One region of the Rheinheimera mangrovi genome, then DNA from elsewhere that is predicted to be linked to it. Evidence: predicted binding sites of a transcription regulator. Region 1 holds the regulator's gene; the other holds the start of a gene.
What was found. Region 1 encodes FliA, which starts transcription of late flagellar genes. Its sites were predicted from a motif close to GCTAAAGTTNNNNNNNNNNCNGCCGATA; they were not measured.
Positions count from the first base shown of each region.

Region 2: a site for FliA is predicted at 5,746-5,773, ahead of pomA (flagellar motor protein PomA). Genes of this name have one in related genera too.

Region 1 is NZ_CP034683.1:1,610,523-1,617,586, reverse strand. Features, by position in the region: gene EK374_RS07400 (chemotaxis protein CheA) at 1-1,649, opposite strand, end outside; gene EK374_RS07395 (protein phosphatase CheZ) at 1,665-2,420, opposite strand; gene cheY (chemotaxis response regulator CheY) at 2,446-2,817, opposite strand; gene EK374_RS07385 (RNA polymerase sigma factor FliA) at 2,872-3,591, opposite strand; gene EK374_RS07380 (MinD/ParA family protein) at 3,588-4,478, opposite strand; gene flhF (flagellar biosynthesis protein FlhF) at 4,471-5,889, opposite strand; gene flhA (flagellar biosynthesis protein FlhA) at 5,900-7,064, opposite strand, start outside.
Region 2 is NZ_CP034683.1:2,850,614-2,857,677, forward strand. Features, by position in the region: cobalamin riboswitch at 1-119, opposite strand, end outside; gene EK374_RS12750 (YajQ family cyclic di-GMP-binding protein) at 264-746, shown strand; gene EK374_RS12755 (VanZ family protein) at 1,163-1,513, shown strand; gene EK374_RS12760 (ketopantoate reductase family protein) at 1,492-2,400, shown strand; gene thiI (tRNA uracil 4-sulfurtransferase ThiI) at 2,382-3,845, opposite strand; gene EK374_RS12770 (flagellar motor protein MotB) at 3,935-4,882, opposite strand; gene pomA (flagellar motor protein PomA) at 4,891-5,664, opposite strand; gene EK374_RS12780 (exodeoxyribonuclease VII small subunit) at 5,875-6,120, shown strand; gene ispA ((2E,6E)-farnesyl diphosphate synthase) at 6,122-7,009, shown strand; gene dxs (1-deoxy-D-xylulose-5-phosphate synthase) at 7,023-7,064, shown strand, end outside.

The sequences.
Region 1 (7,064 bases):
ACCACGTCCATACCTACACCACGGCCAGAAATATCGGAAATTTGCTCTTTGGTGGAGAAACCAGGGGCAAAAATCAGGTTAAAAGCTTCTGTATCCGACATACGGGCGGCAGCATCAGGTTCAAGCACACCACGTTTAATTGCGATGGCTTTAAGTTTTTCCGGATCCATACCGGCACCATCATCTGTGATGGTTAACAGAATATGATCACCGGCCTGTGACGCGGCCAACCGGACCAAACCTGTACGAGGTTTGCCCGCTTTAACCCGCACATCCGGCATCTCAATACCGTGGTCAACTGAGTTACGCACTAAGTGGACCAATGGATCGGCCAGAGCTTCCACCAGATTTTTATCTAAATCTGTTTCTTCCCCTTCCAGCACAAGGTTAATGTCCTTCTGCAGTGAACGGGCTAAATCACGGACCACGCGTGGGAAACGGCCAAATACTTTCTTAATTGGCTGCATCCGGGTTTTCATCACAGCGCCCTGTAAATCGGCTGTGACTACATCCAGGTTCGCAATGGCTTTGCTCATTTCTTCATTTTGCGCAGAACCTGACAAGCTGACCAGACGGTTACGTACCAATACCAATTCACCCACCATGTTCATGATCTGGTCAAGGCGTTTGGTATCCACCCGAACTGTAGTTTCCGGCTGGTTGGCTGCTGCTTTTGGATCGGTTTCCGGGTCTTTTGGAGCCGCAGCTATAGGAGCCGCTTTAGCAGCAACTGGCGCAGGTGCTGCTTTAACAGGCTCTGCCGCTTTTGCCGCAGGAGGCGAAGCTGGTACAACAGCGACAGGCGCTTTGCCTTTACCATGTAATTCATCCAGCAGAGATTCAAACTCTTCGTCTGATATGTCATCACCGCCAGTAGTTTTAGCTTTTTCTGCCGGTTTAGCAGGCGCTTTTTCAGCTGGCTTAGGCGCTGCAGCTGCAGTTTCACCAGGGATAAAAGATCCCTGCCCATGCAGCTGGTCTAAAATAGCTTCAAATTCGTCATCAGTGATGTCTTCGCTGGCAGTTTCTTTGATTGCAGGTGGAGGCAGATTGGCGGAAGTATCACGGCCAGGAGCACCTTTACCATGCAATTCATCCAGCAATGATTCAAATTCATCATCACTAATTTCGTCGATGGAGGAAGAAGTTTCAACGGCTGGTACAGCGGCAAACTCAACCACTGCATCGAACTCTTCCATACTGATTTCAGCTTCTGGTTCTGGTTCCACAGCTGCATGGTGAACCTGCTCGTCTTCCGACTCAGGCATGCTCAGACGATGCAAAGCCTCGATAATAGCAGGATCAGCCGGGGTCAGTGGTTCGCGGTTTTGCACATCGGCAAACATAGCGTTGACTGCATCCAGAGCTTGTAAAATAACATCCATCAATTCTGCAGTGACACGACGTTTGCCGGTACGCAGAATATCAAACACGTTTTCGGCGCCATGGCAGGCATCAACTAATTCAGTCAGCGATAAAAATCCAGCGCCACCTTTTACGGTGTGGAAACCACGGAAAATGGCATTTAATAAATTTGCGTCATCCGGATTATTTTCCAACTCAACCAACTGCTCTTGCAGTAGTTCAAGGATCTCGCCGGCTTCGACTAGGAAATCCTGTAAAATATCCTCATCTAAATCAAAGCCCATGCTACAGCTCCCCTTTTAGAAACCTAAACTTGATAATAAATCGTCCACGTCATCCTGACCGGACACCACGTCATCACGCTCTGCTGCGTCAATAATAGGGCCTTCAGCTTCGTGACCTGCTTTTGGTTTTTTCATTACAGCTGCCGGACGTTCTTCCGTACTTAGATTGGTTTGGCCAAAGGCCGTTAATAAACCAATTAAGCTGTCTTCCACTTCCCGGACTAATTCAATGACCCGCCGTAAAATCTGACCAGTTAAATCCTGATAATCCTGAGCCATCAATACTTCGGTAAGCAGTGCATGTAAGGTAGCAGAGTTTCCGGTAGCCTGTTGCAAAAAGCCATCGAGATTGTGGCATAAGGCTTTGAACTCTCCGACTTTTAAGTCACGACTCATCAATTTTTGCCAGTTCGGCAAAATAGATTGTAAGTGATTGTTAAGTTCATCGGCGATGGGAAGACAGTTTTCAACCGCATCCATAGTTTTATTCGCGGCCTGCTCAGTCATATCGATGACATGATTCAGCCGTTTTTTTGCATCTGGAATATCATCTTCCAGCAAAGAACTTAAGGATGGGTCAATTTGGAAACTTTTCAGCGAATCGTGCAGTTGCCGGGTTAGTTTTCCAACCTCGGCAAATAACTCAGAGGAGCCCGGCACAGCCAGCTGTTGTACCAGTTCGTTTGCTGTTTCGATTTCGCCGAATTCCAGTAACTGAACCAGTTCACGGGCCTGCTCTAAAGTAATCAAGGGTGCCGTAGCTACAGACATGGTGTACTCCTTTGTCAGTTACGGTTTAACCCAAACGTTCGAATACTTTAGCCAGTTTTTCCTGTAGGGTAGCAGCAGTAAAAGGTTTGACAATGTAACCATTCACTCCAGCCTGAGCAGCCGCAATGATTTGTTCCTTTTTCGCTTCAGCGGTCACCATTAATACAGGGATATGCTTCAGTTTTGCGTCAGCACGAATTGCACGTAACAAATCGATACCTTGCATACCTGGCATGTTCCAGTCAGTGACTACAAAATCAAAATCACCGTTTTGCAGCATAGGCAAAGCCGTACTGCCGTCATCAGCTTCAGACACATTGGTGAAACCCAGATCTCGTAACAGGTTTTTTATAATGCGTCTCATGGTTGAGAAATCATCAACCACAAGAATTTTCATATTCTTATCCAAAATCCCCTCCGGTGAGAGCCCAAGCTGGACTAACTCAAACTATTACAACCAATCCTGCATTCTGGAGCGCAAGCGCACCAACGCCTGACTATGAATTTGACTGACCCTGGACTCACTGACATCCAGCACAGCACCAATCTCTTTCAAATTTAGTTCGTCATTATAATACAGCGACAACACTATAGCTTCTCGTTCCGGTAAGCTACTGATATTTTTTATCAATGCCTGCTGAAATGCATCATTTGCCTGTTGTTCGTACAAATGATCGTCTTCTTTATCATTTGCAGTCACTAACACATCATCTGAGATCCCCAGATCTTCGATACCAATAATGCGGCCGCTGCTAGCGTCACTAAGCATATGATGATACTCATCCAGAGATATATCAAGTTTTTCAGCAACTTCACTATCTTTTACATCGCGACCCAATTCAGATTCAAGCTCAGCAATAGCTTCAGCTATCATACGTGAATTACGGTGGACAGAGCGCGGAGTCCAGTCACCACGGCGAATTTCATCCAACATAGAGCCACGAATACGAATACCAGCGAAGGTTTCAAAGCTAGCTCCTTTACTGCCATCAAAGTTCTTCGCAGCTTCAATCAGACCTATCATACCGGATTGAATTAAATCATCCACTTGAACGCTGGCTGGCAGACGGGCTAACAAATGGTAGGCAATACGCTTAACCAGAGGTGCGTACCGTTCAACCATTTGGGTCAGATGATCAGCGGCACCGTAGGCCGCAAGTTTGCTATTCAAACCAGACCTCTCGCTTCAGGTTGTTGTACCAGTTGTTCCAGGAAAAACTCCAGATGGCCTGACGCCATCGGAGGCACAGGCCATTGCACTGCACGGGTAGCCAAAGTGCGAACAGCCAAAGAGGCTGGAGTTTTTGGAAAAGCATCGACAAAAGCTTTTTGTTTACGCGCTGCTTTTCTTACGTTTTCATCAAAGGGAATAGTAGCAACTAATTCAAGACTGACATCTAAAAAACGGTCTGTTACCCGGCTTAATTTGGCAAATAGTTCCTGACCTTCTTTTAAACTGCGCACCATATTGGCGACAATTTTAAAACGCTGTACACCGTGTTCACGGCTCAATATTTTCATTAAAGCGTAAGCATCGGTGATAGAAGATGGTTCGTCACAGACCACAACTAACACATCTTGAGAAGCACGAGAAAAACTCAATACCATATCGGAAATACCAGCAGCGGTATCCACCAGTAAAATATCAAACTTTGTCCGCATTTCGCTGAACGCCCGAATAAGACCAGCGTGTTCCACTGGCTTTAATTCGGTCATTGACTGAGTGCCTGAAGTTGCCGGCACAATTTTGATGCCAAAAGGCCCTTCAATCAGAATATCGTCTAATTCAGCTTCACCGGATAACACATGAAATAAGTTTTTTTGTACACGAAGCCCAAGCATTACGTCGCAGTTCGCTAATCCAAGGTCAGCGTCCAGTACCAATACTTTTTTTCCAAGCTGAGACATAGCCATGGCAAGGTTCAGAGTGACGTTAGTTTTACCCACGCCACCTTTGCCGCCTGTCACTGCTATGACTTTTACCATTTGTTGCTGCTGTTGTTGCTTCATTCTTCTCAGGCCACTGGCTTGATCATCATTCATCGGAAGATTATGCATAGGTTCCTTCCACTCGGGCTACTGAATCTGAATACCACTGATAGCCCGTACTACTGTTAGAGGTCCGTAACTGCTCTGCCTTGGCAACCATTATTTTCGCATCGGCCATTTCGATATCTTCAGGGACTCGTTGTCCGTTGGTCAAATAACTGACCGGTAACGCATTTTGGATTGCCACATTAATGATTTCTCCCAAACTTAAGCATTCATCAAGTTTGGTGAAAATACAACCCGCTAATGGAATACGTTTGAAATGCTCAACGGTTTCCTGCATGACGCGAGCTTGAGATGTTGCAGACAATACCAGATAACTTTTTATTTTAACACGCGAATTATGCACTAAAGACGCAAGTTTTTCAGCAAGGCGCACGTCGCGTTGGCTCATGCCTGCGGTGTCAATCAGAATTAATTTACGTTGTTGTAACTGATTTAACAGTGTCGCTAACTCTTCGCTGTCCTTTACCTGTTTCACCGGGCAACCAATAATGCGACCAAAGGTGGCTAGTTGCTCGTATGCGCCGATACGAAATGAATCTGTGGTAATTAACGCCACTTGATCTGCACCATGACGCTTAGCAAACTGAGCTGCAAGTTTGGCCACTGTGGTAGTTTTACCCACACCTGTAGGGCCTACTAGCGCTACTACACCACCACGACGCATAATGTCGTCATTGGTGGTGATCAACTGGCCAGTTAATAACTCTAACGCACTGTCCCAGGCTTCAGCATCGCTGATATCTTCTGGCATAAAACAGGCAATTTGATCAGCGACAGGCTCGGATAAGCCTAGTGCCAACAGCTTTTCAATCACCAGGGCCCGAACAGGTTCACGACGAGCTAAATCCTGCCACATTAAACCAGAGACTTGATGTTGCAGCAGTTGTTTCATCGAAGACATTTCGTTGCGCATTGCATCAAACTGTTTTTGCATCAGTTTGGCTTGTTGCTCCTGATAACGGGTCAATTCAGTCAGATTGACCATAGGCGCGCCGGAAGATTGACGTTCAACATCTGAAGGTGCTGAATTTGCGACCGAAAACAACGCATTGGTGGCTGCAGCAGTTTTTGTAGCCGCCATTTTATTGGCAGAGATAGCCTGAGCAGCCGCTGGTTGTTTGCTGATTTGACGGGCTAATAAAGCTTGCAGAGAGTCAGCAGGCACTTGCTCTGGTTCATCATCTACTTTGATATTCAAACGACTGCCTACCGCGGGCTGAGCTGCGACTTGAGCTGCAACAGCAGGTTCAGCCTTAGCCACAGACGGCGCGGCTTCCGGGTCTATAGCTGCTACAATTTCAACGCCGCCAGCCACTTTTTTATTCGACAGAATAATGGCATCAGGGCCTAAAAACTCTTTGACTTCTGTCAGAGCGGTGCGCATATCTTTGGCAACAAAGCGTTTGATTTTCATAGCTTAACTCCTAATTCGACTGGCCTACCACACTGACAATACGTATTTGTTTGTTGTCAGGGATCTCTTGGTAGGACAAAACCCGTAATCCTGGAATACTGTATTTCACGAATCGTGCCATAACTGATCGCAGAATGCCGGATGTCAGTAAAACTGCAGGTTCGCCGGCCAATTCCTGATTCTGACAGGCTGTGGCTAATGACTGTTGAATACGCTCAGCAAGGCCTGGTTCAATACCAGAGCCATCATTACCGGCCGATTGCATTGACTGATGTAACATCTGCTCTAAATCAGGAGCGAAGGTAATCACAGGTACTTCAGGCGCACTACCTACCACTTCCTGAATAATCAGCCGCTTTAACGCCACGCGGCAAGATGCGGTTAATACGTCAACATCCTGACTCTTCGAACCATAGTCCACCAGCGTTTGGACTATGGTGCGCATATCACGGATAGGCACACCTTCATGCAGCAGGTTTTGCAACACTTTCACTACGACTGTCAGCGGCAAGGTATCAGGCACTAAAGCATCCACCAACTTGGGTGAAGATTTAGCCAGCATATCCAGCAGATTCTGCACTTCTTCATGGCCCAGCAACTGTGCTGCGTTATTGGTTAAAATCTGGCTTAAATGAGTAGCGACCACCGTCGCCGCATCCACTACTGTATACCCTAAGGTTTGAGCATGTTCGCGTTGGCTCTTCGCTATCCAGACCGCCTCCAAACCAAAAGCGGGATCTTTTGTAGCTATGCCTTTGACTGTACCAAAGACCTGACCTGGGTTAATCGCCAGCTCGTTATCGTGGCGCAGCTCAGATTCGCCTGTGGTGACCCCCATCATAGTCACACGGTAGGTGTTTGGTTCTAAGTCCAGGTTATCGCGGATATGCACAGCAGGGATAAGGAAACCCAGTTCCTGAGATAGTTTTTTACGCACGCCTTTAATGCGGGTCAGCAATTCGCCGCCTTGTGCTTTATCAACCAGAGGAATTAAACGATAGCCAACTTCTAAACCTATGGTGTCAACTGGTTGCACATCGTCCCAACCTATTTCTTTGACAGGCGCCACTTCAACCGGAGTCGTCAGTTCAGCCTTTTTAATCGCAGCCGCTTTTTCTGCTGTAGGATTCTCTATCCGGTATAAATAATAGGCAGCACCGCCTACTATAGCCGCC
Region 2 (7,064 bases), 1.2 Mb from region 1:
CAGAGCAAAGCTCTCTGTTGTTTTACCGTTGCGGGGGCAGCTCTGGGTTTTCACCAGATTCCCGTTTCACCCTCAAATGTTAACAACATTCTGCGGGCACCTGAAAAACGCGGCGTCAGTGTAGCGGTCGCAGTCATAATGTCAATAGAAATCCAGACGTCTCCCATCAGCGATAAGGGCAGAAAACAGCTCGATGAGGTTCGCTCCTTGGATTCTTTCGCTTATAATGCCCTGATAAATTTCAAAGGAAAAAAGAGAACGCTATGCCTTCATTTGATATTGTTTCTGAAATTGATATGAATCAAGCAAAAAACGCGGTTGAGAATGCGAAACGTGAACTAGAAACCCGTTTCGATTTTCGTGGCGTTGACGCAAAAATTGAGTTTAACAAAGAGCACATTGAGCTTACCGCAGAAGCTGATCAGCAGGTCATGCAGCTGTTCGATATTTTTGCCACAAAAGCAAGCAAGCTGCAGTTAGATGTAAGTAGTTTCAAAATTGAAAAAGAAGATCGTCATGGGAAGTACATCACCCGCCATATCACTATCAAGCAAGGCATTGACAAAGAGATAGCCAAAAAGGTTATTAAATTAATCAAAGACAGTAGCATTAAAGTACAGGTGGCCATTCAGGGAGAAGAGCTGCGTGTCACAGGTAAAAAACGCGATGATCTGCAGGCTGTGATGCAGTTAGTCAGAGGAAGTGACCTGGGGCAGCCGTTCCAATTTAAGAACTTCCGAGACTAATTGCGTTCTCGATAGGTTTGATCTGCCCCTAAACAGGAGGAGACGCCGAATCACAAAAAGGCAACTCCTCCCGGTTCAAAAGCCCTGAATATGGTCTGTCAGATCAAAGCCCAGCCGGGTTTTACCGCTTTTGACAATAAACTATCTATTGTTTGTAGTCACTGAAGATCAGCTTCAGCTGTCGTGCTGACTTGCAGACATTTCTATTGGTCTGCGGCCTGTACAGCACGAAAATCAGAGCGGTCAGCCAATTCGCGGTTCGGATTATCGACCTTATTCCGTACTTCCTGTTAAGCAAGGTTTGACAACAGGTTGCATAAAGGAAAAAAGGAATACAAGGGCTCGTTGTTTCAAGCTGGAGATTGTAATCGTAAAACTGATACAATCCGGCCAGGTCTTTTAAAGAAGAGTATCTTGTGAAGCGTCATCTTTACCATGCGATTTGTTTGCTGGTGTTTACCGCAGCCACTTTTGGTTTTCTGACAGAAGTTAAAAGTAGTGGTATCAGCTTAAACCAATACGACAAGCACCTGCATTTTTTAGTCTTTTTCTGTCTGACCGCTATGCTGCAATGGAGTTATAAACCTAAGCTTTGGCAAGCGGCCTTGATTATGGCCGGTTATGGCGTTGCCATTGAGTTCCTGCAAAATTATTTAACCAGCTATCGCCGCGCAGAATTGTTAGATTGGGTCGCCGATCTGGTTGGCGTAGCCGTATTCTATTTGTGCTATTTTGCTGTAAAAAAATGGCGCAACCGCACACAATAACCCACGCATTCTGGACTGTCGTAGGTGAAGGTGCTATCGGCCTTCTCTCGGCAGCCCGTTTACATCTGGCTGGCTATCCGGTGCAATTGCATCGGCGCACTGCCGGGCCTTTCGATTTCGTTTTTCAGTCTGCTGTTAGTTCCCAGTCCCTTTCTTTACCCAGTCAAATACAACAGCCCTACTCTTCGATCCTTCTGCCTGTAAAAGCTTATGCAGTGCTGGACGCAGTAAAACAGCTATTACCTTTGCTGAGCGATAATGCACAGTTGGTATTGAGCCACAATGGCATGGGTACTATAGAACAGCTGTTACCACTGCTAAAACCCGAACAAGGACTGTGGTTTTTAAGTACCAGTCATGGCGCTTTTAAACCTGATCATTCAACAGTAGTCCACAGTGGTCTGGGCCAGTCGGTATTGGGTGCGCTTAATCAGGCGGCTCTTGCTCAGCAGCAGAGTGTTGAACAGGCTATGCAAGCTGCGTTGGGTCCACTGGTGGTGATGGCGGATATCTGGCCGGCACTCTGGCAGAAACTGGCAGTAAATGCAGTGATTAACCCACTCACCGCTTTGCATCAATGTAAAAATGGCGAGCTGAGCAACAGCAAATATGCCGCAGCTGTTGAGTTATTGATTGAAGAGTTTGTGTTGGTAGCAAAAGCAGCAGGGCAAGATTTCAGCATTGAGGCGATTCAAAACAGAGTAACGCAAGTCATCAGGCAAACCGCTGACAATTACTCCTCGATGCAGCAGGATTTTGCCAAAGGCCGCCGCAATGAGCTCGACTATATCACAGGATTCTTACTGAAACAGGCAGAGCAGCATCAACTGCAACTGCCCGCTCATCAGGCTATTTATCAGCTGTTGCTTCAGAAATCACCACGATAAACACCTACGTTAGTGTGGCCCTGTTCGGACAATAACAATGCCTGCAAACGACTCATTACGCCACGTTCACAATACAGATAATACTGCTGTGTTTGATCCAACTGGCTAAACTGACTGGCCAACTTATAAAAAGGTAACAGTTGCACCTGATGGCGAACCCCAGTTAGCGGCTTCACATCTACTTCATCAGGACTGCGTATATCCAGAATAATGGCGTCGGACGCCATAGTGCTTTCATCCAGCACTGTGTTGATTTGCTGCTCCGCCTGAAACTCGACAGTGCGGATATCCAACACGTTCGCATCCAAAGCCAGTTTTTCCAACGCCGCCAAATCCAGTTGTTGCTCCGCCAGCAGTACTTTGTTTAAATCTGCGTTGATGGTGGGTTTGTTGGAAATCACACCACAGTACTCAGGCATGGTTTTGGCCATATCTTCAGCACCAATTTTGCGCGCTAAATCAATGATCTCTTGTTTGTCCTGATAAATAAGCGGACGCAACACCAGCGTATCAGTGGCTTTGTCTATCACACTTAAATTGGCAATAGTCTGGCTAGCCACCTGCCCGACACTTTCGCCTGTCACCAGAGCCTGAACGCCAAGACGTTCAGCCACTATGGCAGCAGCTCGCATCATCTGGCGCTTCAACACAACCCCCATCAGGCCGTTATCAACTTTCTCCAGAATTTCTGTCACCACAGGGGCAAAATCAACACTGATAAATTTCACTTTGTGCGACAAACTGAATTTTTGCCATAAATAAAAAGCCATCTGCCGCACGCCAGTTTCATGGGCCGGGCCGCCTAAATTAAAAAACAGATAGTGAGTACGCAGGCCTTTGCGGATCATCAGGTAACTGGCTACTGCCGAGTCAAAGCCACCGGAAATTAACGACAATACGTCACTCTGGCTAGGCAGCGGAAAGCCGCCCATGCCTTCAAACACCTGACTGACAATAATCAGCTGGTCACGTTTAATCTCCACACGTACCACCTCATCCGGGTTTTTCAGTTGCACGCGGGCAGAAGGGATATGCTGATTTAAACCACCGCCTATATAACGTTCTGCTTCAAGCGAGCTGAATTCATGATCGCCAGTACGTTTTACCCGCACACAAAAACTTTTACCTTCCAGTTTTTCGGTAAACGCAGCTTTGACTTGTTCAAAAATATCATGCAGTGAAGTGTAGGTGCCCGACTGCATTTCCATAAACTGCACTATGCCGGGAATACAGGCCAGATGATCAATCATCTGCTGCCGTAATTTAGGGCTATTGGACGCCACCTGCACCAGCAAATGGTCGTAGTTATTTTTGATGGCAACGGATGGGTCTAACCGCAACAAGATAGTTTTCAGATTCTGCTCTAAAAGCATAGTCTGACGTTTTCGGACCGATTTACTTTTAATCGATATTTCCGGGTGCAGTTTGACTAAAAATTCCATCATATCACTCGCTGAAAAAATAAAGGCGCGAATTATAGCGCGCCTTGCAACAACAGTTTAGCTTTTATTGCTGCAGTTATTACTCAGTGGAGTTACGGATTTGGCTTGCTCTGCGCTGCAGGTTCCAGGCTGATAGGGTCAGACTCTTTTGCTTTACCTTGCATAATAGAAATCTCAACCCTGCGGTTCCGTCGTCTGTTGCTTTCCGTATCATTAGGCACCAAAGGACGGGTTTCAGCATGCCCTACCACCACCAGACGGTTTTTATCAAAGCCTGGAGCTTTGAGCATTTCAGAAGCAACAGACACAGCACGTTGAGCAGATAAATCCCAGTTATTGCTATGTAATTCATCAGAAACCTGATCACCATCAGTATGGCCAGAAACAGTAACTTCGCCTGGAACATCTTTTAACAAGGTACCAATATTTTGAATAATTGGTTTGAATTTGGGCTGTAAAAACGAAGAGCCGGATGGGAATGAGCCATTCTCACGAATACGGATAATAATTTGTTGGCCTAAAGATTCGAGTTCAATAGCGCCATCCATAATTTGCTTTTCCAACTGCTCAGCAATTTTTTTCAACAGCTCGTTGGTTTGTTCCTGTACTTCAGTGGCAGCAGCTTCAACTGCTTCCATAGGCTCTTCTGCGGTACTGCTCGACTGACCTCCGGTTTTATCCTCCCGCTGTTCCTGACGTCCACCCGCTTCATCTTCTTTACCCGCCTGAAAATTCAGCGTTTGCTGCGTCATTTCCACAGTTTGTTGCTGGATGGTATCAATGGGCGTTGGATCAGGACGGCCCGGACGGAATTCCATCGCAATCACACTGGTTCCCTTGGGGATATCTTTAACTTCAATTTTATTTTGCACACCAAAAGCGTACTGCATGGACCCTGCAATTTGCTTAAACTTCAGTACATCCATTTCCGAAAAAGACAGCAGCAGCACAAAAAAACACATCAAAAGCGCCATCAGGTCAGCAAAAGTCCCCATATAAGCGGGTAACCCCGGAGGTGGACACTTAGGACACTTATCCATACTAACTCCTACTCCGCTGCCGGAGCTGCAGGCTCACGTTTCTTGGCAGCCAGGTAATTACGTAAAATGCCTTCGATCACTTTAGGGTTCTGACCATCCTGTATGCCCATAATGGCATCCAGAATAAGCTGATTATTGGTTTTTTCTTCTTCGTTACGCACCGCCATTTTTTCTGACAGTGGTAAAAAAATACAGTTAGCCTGAATAGCACCGTACATAGTGGTTAATAAGGCTACCGCCATTGCCGGGCCTATAGCTTTAGGGTCAGACATGTTGGACAACATAGCGACCAGACCGATAAGGGTACCTATCATGCCCATAGCCGGGCCTAAATCACCTAATTGCTTGAACACGCTAATAGCGGTGTTATGTCGGCTGTAGGTTAATTCAATATCTTTTTCCAGTGTGCCGCGCACCACGTCCGCATCGTGGCCATCCACTAACATATTGATGCCTTTTTGCATAAAAGGATTAGGAATTTCTGCTTCTTCTAAGGCTAAAAAACCGCCTTTACGGGCGGCATCAGCCAATTGCACCGCTTTTTCAATCAACTCTTCTGCTGATTCAATTTTAAACATAAAAGCTTTACCCACGGCTTTCATTGAATCGGCCAGTTGAGTAAAGGTGAATTTGATCACTACAGCTGTAATACTACCGCCAAAAACGATGACAATAGATACAAAATCGTAAAACATGGCGATGTTGCCACTGGCACTGAGCCACATGGCCCAGCCCATCATCCCCATAACCGAGACCAATCCTATGACGGTTGCTAAATCCACTGCGTATCTCCCGGAAAACTGAATGCAAAAAGTTGGTTTTATACCAGCATAGCGCTGGTTTTATCTTAGCTTATAGTGAGTTATCGGCAAAAGTATGGGATAGTTAACTATAAATTCAGGCCTCAAACAAATTTATCCTTTCCCAACGCGGTCCTGATTGCTCATAATAGCGCGCTGGGCTTGGTCAGACACCCATTATCAGGCGAAAATATGACAAAAAAGAAAACAGATTTCAGCCATTTTGAGCAGAGCATTGCTGAGCTGGAGCAAATAGTACAACAGTTAGAGCAAGGCGACTTAAGCCTTGATCAGGCTTTGCAACAATTTGAGCGTGGTATCGAACTCTCCCGTACCAGTCAACAGCAACTACAGGCTGCACAACAAAAAGTCCAGTTATTGGTCCAGAACGCAGGGCAAGATCAGTTGGAACCTTTTGTAGCAAGCGAAGGTGAATGATTTGACGTTAGTTTCTTTAACCTCGTACCAGCAACGACTGGAACAGGTACTTCAACAACAATTAGATAAAAAGCCGCTGACCGACCCACGGCTGCATCAGGCCATGGCCTACAGTTTACTGCTGGGCGGTAAACGTATGCGGCCTTTTTTGGTTTATAGCTGCGGTCAGATGTTAGGCGCTTCTTTAGCAGATTTAGATGGCCCGGCGGCGGCTATTGAGGCGTTACATACCTACTCCTTAATCCATGACGACTTACCAGCTATGGATAACGACGATTTGCGTCGTGGTAAAGCCACCTGCCATAAAGCTTTTGATGAAGCTAGCGCTATTCTGGCGGGCGATGCGCTGCAGACCTTCGCGTTTGAACTACTAAGCCAGCATGACTACCAACAAGTTCAGCCACAACGTATTCTTACTATGGTGCAACAACTCGCGCTGCATGCAGGCTACAACGGCATGTGTGGCGGTCAGGCTATTGATTTGGCTCATACCAATCAGAAAATGTCGGTTGAAGCACTGGAGCAGATGCATCAGCTAAAAACCGGTGCTTTGATTGAGTGTTCAGTACGTTTTGCTTATCTGGCCAGTCCAGTGGATAATGTCGCCCATTTAGATGCTTTAGTTCGTTACGCCAGAGCCATAGGATTAGCTTTTCAGGTGCAGGACGACATTCTTGATATCGAAGGCGACACTGTGGTACTGGGTAAAACCGCAGGTTCAGATCAAAAAGCTAATAAAGCCACCTATCCTGCTTTATTGGGCTTAGATCAAGCGAAACAAAAAGCACACTTATTGGTTGAAGAGGCGTTAGCCGCTTTACGCGAACTTCCTTATGCAACAGACGAACTGGTGGCGTTGGCCCGGTACGTTATTGCCCGACAGTTTTAATACAGGCATTCTCATGACATCAGCTAGTCAGGATTTCCCTCTGCTTCATAAAGCC